2 regions of the Tannerella serpentiformis genome follow, and region 2 is predicted to be linked to the other one. Evidence: riboswitches for the same ligand, from Rfam matches in the RefSeq annotation. Region 2 holds a riboswitch; the other holds the start of a gene.

Region 1 (3,133 bases), 960 kb from region 2:
CAACTCGTAATCCAACCGATGACCGGGGGCGGGGCGGAGCGCACCGAAGAAGCCGAGGTTGATATTGTGACTGTTCTCCGGACGCAGACGTAGGTTGGCATAGACGGTGGTGCCGTTGCCGAGCAGCTCGCGCGACATGGGTAGACGCAGACTGTGCTCGTAGGAGGCTTTCACAGCGAAGGCGTCGGAGGGGAAGGCGTAACGCGTGGCCAGGCCGTAGCCCGTATGATTCTTTGTCGAAGAGCCCTGCACCTCACCCGAACCGGTGATCCAGGGGAGTTCCTGCTGCCCAACCTTCAGGTAGTTCGTGTAGTTCTTGACGAAGAACGTGTTCTGCCAACGGTCTTCGACGAGCAGCTGGCTATAGGAGAGGCCGAGTGTATGCTTGGCGAAGATGTCGTCCGAGGGCGCAAAGTCCGAATCCACGTCGTCCGTACGGCGATTGCCGGTGCGGTTCATGAGGTAGTTCAGGTTCAGCGAGTGGTGCAGGCTGAAGTGGTAATCCAGCCCGAGGCGGACGAGCATTAAGGGGCGGCGATAGTGTCGGTGCATGCGGTCGCGGCCTAAGATCTCGCTGCGGGCGGACTCGATGTAGGAGCCGTCCCAGCGGTATTTGCGGAAGGTGGTGTCGATCGTCTGGGCGTGATCCCAGGTGTGTGAGGCCGAGAGCGAGGCGTTGAGTCCGGGCAGGAAGAGGGCCTTCTTGGCATACCGCGCGGCGATGTTCCAGGCCTCCGTCTGACGTTCGGCGGCGCCGTAGACGATGGTCTGCATGGCGCCCGTCTGAAGCTGCTTGCGGGTGGTGGAGTAGGAGGCAGAGACGAACAGCTCGTCGGCCCAGGTGCGGCGGCTGACGCCGGCCTCGAGCTGCATGAGGGCGGAGAGGTAGTCGTCGTGGAAGCGACGCCGATCGGTGAGGCGGAACTCCTGCGCCGCCTCGTCCCACAGCTCCACGCCGCGCACTCGGTAGTCGTTCTTGGAGAAGTTGAAGCCTGCCGCAGGCCGCACGATAATCCCCGTGCGCCGATCGACGACCTGCGCAAAGAGGTCGGCCTTATGCGTGTGGAAGGAGCCGATGCCGTACGAAGCGTCGAGGTAGTTGCGCTGCTCGCGGCGGGTGATGATGTTGATGGCGCCCCCCAGCGCGTCGGCGCCGAGGTAGGCCGGGACGACGCCTTTGTAGATCTCCACGCGCTCGATGAGGTTGACCGGGAGGTTGGCGGGCGATACGCCGCTGCCCTTCGTGGCGAGCGGCAGGCCGTCCATGAAGTAGCGGATGGAGTTGCCCGAGAGGCCGTTGATCGATAGCTCGAAGTCGGAGCCGACGCCGCCCTCCTCGCGCACCTTGACGCCGGCGGTGCGGCCGACGAGGGTGTTGAGGTCGTGCAGCTGACTCAGCTGCGCCTTGACATCGGGGGCCGCGGCGGCGAAGGCGCTCTCGCGGAGACGCTGTGCGGGGCTTTTGGCGTAGACTTCGACAACGTTGAGTGTGACGGCGTCTTCCTCGAGCACAAAGTTCTGCGTGGGGGTTCGCGCTGCGTCCACCTCGGCCTTAACCGTCTTGTAACCGACGGACGAAACGGTGAGCGTCGTGCGTCCGGCGGGCAGTTCGAGGGCATAGGCACCGCGGTCGTCGGTGGATGTGCCACGCTGTGCACCGGCAGCGACCGTGGCGGCCACGACAGGTCTACCCGCAGCGTCGCGCACCGTACCTCGCACCGTGCCCTGTGAGGCGGCGTCGAGAAGGTAAAGCAGCCCGGCAAGCAGCATCAGGGCGCGCCGCAGTGCGACGTCCGACAGGCATCTCCTATGTATCTCGTATGTGTGAAACATCCCTTTTGTAACCTCCGCCCCTTGACCCCGAGGGGCGGTATACGTGTTGTTTCCGGCAGGTTTCCTGACTTCACCCTGAAGGGGGGCTGTGGGCCTTCCCGCCGCTCCGGGGGCGGCAGTGGCACGTCTTGCGGGTGCTCTCCTTTGTTCGATAGGCGGGGTGTTACAGTAGCGGGCACTGTTCCAGTCTTTCACTGGATTCCCTTTTTACGCCGTGGGCCGGACGGCCTACGATGCGTCACCGAAAACGGCGGCAAAAATAGAATCAGAAAGCAAAGTAGAAAGGCATCAGGGATGCCAGCCAAGTTTGCCTGGTACATGAATGGCGTGTACCCATGTAGGGGCGTATTGCATACGCCCCACCGAACGGTCCCAACGGGGCCGAACGATCCATGCCAACCGGGTACAAAAAAGGGCACCCCCATCTGTTTGGGGATGCCCTTTAATCATTCCGGGTACCTGTGGGGCGAATGCAATTCGCCCCTACAACCGGGTACCCTATTCCTCCGGCAACGTGATGTCAGGATTACCGTCGCCACCCGGTTTCTTCGGATCCTTCGGTTTCTCGCCATCCGGTTTCGGTGGCTGAGGCGTCTCCGGCTGCTTCGGATCCTTCGGCTGATCGGGCGTCTTGGGGTCCTTGGGTTGCTTAGGCTCTTTCGGTTGCTTAGGTTCCTTGGGCTTCTTCTTTGCAGCAGCCTTCTTCTGAGCAAGGCTCCGATTATAATCGGCATCGATACGATCGGCCAGCTTGCAAAGGTTCTCAGCCAACGTAGCGATAACCTCGGGGTCGATCGGCGTAGCACCATTGAGATAGTTCCACTGTAGGATGAGGATTACGCGGTCGTAGATGGCATCTGTTTCGGGGCGGATCTTGCTGGAAAGTGGAAGTTTCGCACCCGTGTCAGACGTCATGCGCTTCGTGTATAAGTCGTCGAACTCTTGGTTCGTCGTTTCCAGTTTTGTGAGCATCGGCGTGAGTCCGAGCTTGGCTATATCTGCTGCGTTCTCCGTCTTTTTCAGGTCGGCCACCAGCCCCCTGATGTCCGCCGTTTCACGATCGAAGCCTTCGTTCTGCATCCCGTTGTACGGTTTGACTACTGCCGCAATACGAATCGCAGCCTCTACGATGTCCTTATCAGGCAGGAACTGGGCATTGCGAATGGTGCCCATGATGTAAGTCAACAGCCCATCGCGTTCCCCATCTTTCTCCTGCATCAACCTTGTCTCAGCGCTTATTTGCGAGACCTTGGTGATGTCCGTCTCGATACTCTTATTGCCGTCCCACTCGACCATCAGC
Region 2 (3,133 bases):
TGTCCATTGCGCGTTGACGTTGGCGGCATTCCGGAGACTCTTGTCGATGGGTCGGCCCGTTTCATCGTCTTTCGTGTCGAGGTGAGTGTATCCCGCGCCGATGCGGAAGCCTGCTCCGAGGTAGGCTTGGGCCGCCACGTTGATGCCGCGGACTTCCGCCTTGTAGACGTTGTCGCGCTGGCGCACTTCCTCGTGTCCGTACTTCTGTTTGGCCTCTTCACCCGTGGCGATGGTACGATAATCGATCATATCACGGATGCGATTGTAGAAGAAGTTCGTGCTCACCGTGAAGCGGCTGTGGGCGTACTCGGCATTGAGGGAGAAATAGTCGCTCTTCTCGGGTTTGAGGTTGAGGTTGCCGATCGTAATGCGGTCGACTGACTTGGTCGTCTCGGAGGCGTACAGTTCCGAGAGTGTGGGAGCGCGAAATCCAGCGGCATAGGAGGCTCGGAGGTTCAGACCTCCCTGGCCATACATGAGGGCGACGTTTGGCGTGGCGTAGCTCTTGAAAAATTCGTGGTAGAGGTAACGCACCCCAGCTAAGGCTCGCAGTTGGCGGGTGATCGTGATCTCATCTTGTGCGAAGAGGGCCGCGGTGTAGGCCGTTTTGTGGCTGATGTTCTCCGTGGGACTGCTGAGCATGTCGGCCAAGTACTCCACCCCGACCGATACCTTATTCCGTTCGCCCAGGTTGAAGATCCCCTTCACGTTGGCCTGCTGATTGCGCGTGCGTTTGCGCACCAATTCGTCGCCTGGCTGGGTCTTGTACGTCTTGCTTGCGTTCAGGAAGTTGTAGCGCGACGAAAAGAAGTCGGCCTGATAGTCCGCCGTGATGTAGGCATCGGGCGAGAGGAGGTATTTGACGCCTGCGCCCCAGGAGTAGGTGCGGTGCTGGAGGTCGTAATCGTACGCTGCGGCGGGCCGACGCGTGATGTTGCGGAAGTAGCCGCCTCGCAGCTGGAAGGAGAGGCGATCGGTGGCGTCGTAGGTGAATCGTTGGTTGACGTTGTCGGAGTGAAAGCCGGCGGAGGCTACCTTCTGCGTCTCCACAAGGCTGTCCTTCTTGTTTCGCTCGTACGGACTGAGTTGCCAGCTTTCGGCTTGGCTGCGGCGATAGGAGGTGTAGGAGCCGAATCGGCCCGTGTTGACGTCGGCCGCGATCGACTGAGTGAAGCGTCCGTGCGACGTGTAACGCGTGTCGGAAGAGAGGTTGACGGCATGCTTTACGTCGTTCGTGATGATGTTCACCACGCCGCCGACAGCGTTCGTGCCGTAGAGCGCCGAGGAGGCGCCGCTGAGGATCTCAATGCGCTTGATACGCGAGACGTCGATGCGTTCGTAGGTGTTGTCGCCACCTATCCGGCGACCGTTTTCGAGGAAGACGAAGTATTTCTCCGGCAGCCCGTTCAGGCTGAGCGTCGTGCCCATACCGTTGGTCATGTTCGAGAAGGAGGGGGTCAGTTTTTGCAGGGCTTCGTCGAGGGTTGAGATGCCGGCGTTGCTCAGTTCGCGCGACGTGATCACGTTCACGGGCACGGGGCTATTCTTCATCAGGTGATGCGTTCCGGTGCCCGTCACCACCACCTGCCCAAGCTGCACCATACTCTCGCGCATGCGGATCACGACGCCCGTTTCGCCGCTCCGCACCTCGCGCGCTTCGGTCGTATAGTTCAGGTGTGACACGTTCAGCGTGTGCGTGCCCTCGGGCAGGTTGCTGATCGTAAACTCGCCGCGCGTATTGGTCACGTCGCCCGTCAGACTGTGGTCCACGCGGATGTTGGCGCCTACCACAGGCTCGTTCGTGTCGGCATTAATCACTCGTCCACTCACGCCCGTTTGTGCGCTGAGCGTCATCACCCCGCACAGCCATGCGAGGAGCATTCCTATGTACTTTTTCTTCATATGTGACTATTGAATATATCCATCGTCAGTCCTCCGCCGCCCTGGCCCCGGGGCGTGCGACATCAAGCTGTGTCCTGGCAGGTTTCCTGACTTCCCCCTAAAGAACCGAGGGCCTTCCCATCGCGTGTCTGTGCACGCCGACAGTGGCATTGCGGATGGCTCTTCTTTTTGCTTTGAACGAGGGGGGTTACAGTAGCGGGCACTGTTCCGGACTCTCACCGGATTCCCTTTTCATGCAGCGCGACGGACGCCGATCGCTGCATCACCAAAACGCGGGCAAAATTAGGCGCTGTTTTTATAATTCCCATACCGCACCCTCACATCGATTCGCGTTTACGGTCGGCCCCCGTCCGTCGGCTGGTCTTTGATCTGGAAATCTTAGTAGGGCAGATTGTGTTTTTTATCAGATCGCATGAAATACAGTGCGAATCCAATTTGTTTGATACAAAATGCCCTGCAATCCGAAGCAATACAAAATGGATTCACATCAGATTGTACGCCATACGAAGTGAGTCAATTTTGATTCAGATCAGATTTCGTGCAATCCGATGCAATTCAAAATTGATTCGTTTCAGATTTCACGCCATGCGGAGTAAATCAAATCTGTTTCACATGAAATGCCGTGCAATCTGAAGCAATACAAAATGGATTCACGCCAGATTGCATACCATACGAAGCAAATCCAATTTGTTTCACATGAGATGCCGTGCAATCCGATGCAAAACAAAATTGATTCGCTCCAGATTGCACGACATATGGAGAAAATCAATTTTGATTCAGTTCAGATGTCGTGCAATCCGATGCAAAACAAAATTGATTTACATCAGATTGCACGCCATACGGTGTAAATCAGAATTGCTTTAATGCATAGGTTCTGCATAATAAGGGGAGAGGGAATGGTATCGGGTAAGATTACTTGCCATCTGACCCTATCCAGCATGGCGGCAGATCGCAGTTTGCCATCAGGGGGCAGCGCACGGAGATTTTCCGACGGATGTAGCCCGTAGTTGGGAGCGCGCGGGGTGTCGTCATTCAAGGGATTCTGTGTCTGAAAACGCACCGCAGAGAATCCATTCTTCGCAGGCGATTTCCTGTGTGAAAACGTTAGAAATGGGGCGTAAACATGCCTGTTTCTGTTAAAAATGAACTGAGAACAGGGTTGAAAGCATGTTCTACAACATGTTTTCGGGGAGTAGCTCTATCTTTGCGGCGGTTATTCAATGAAGGAGTT

The links. Region 2 has a riboswitch for cobalamin ahead of C7123_RS11045 (TonB-dependent receptor). Riboswitches for the same ligand answer to the same signal wherever they lie in the genome.
Region 1: linked by a shared signal. The riboswitch ahead of C7123_RS02295 (TonB-dependent receptor plug domain-containing protein) and the one ahead of C7123_RS11045 (TonB-dependent receptor) in region 2 are both predicted to bind cobalamin.

What each region holds. Positions count from the first base shown of each region.
Region 1 is NZ_CP028365.1:564,471-567,603, reverse strand. It holds gene C7123_RS02295 (TonB-dependent receptor plug domain-containing protein) at 1-1,833, opposite strand, end outside; cobalamin riboswitch at 1,871-2,094, opposite strand; gene C7123_RS02290 (DUF6261 family protein) at 2,332-3,133, opposite strand, start outside.
Region 2 is NZ_CP028365.1:2,616,972-2,620,104, forward strand. It holds gene C7123_RS11045 (TonB-dependent receptor) at 1-1,902, opposite strand, end outside; cobalamin riboswitch at 1,962-2,187, opposite strand; gene C7123_RS13020 (hypothetical protein) at 3,123-3,133, shown strand, end outside.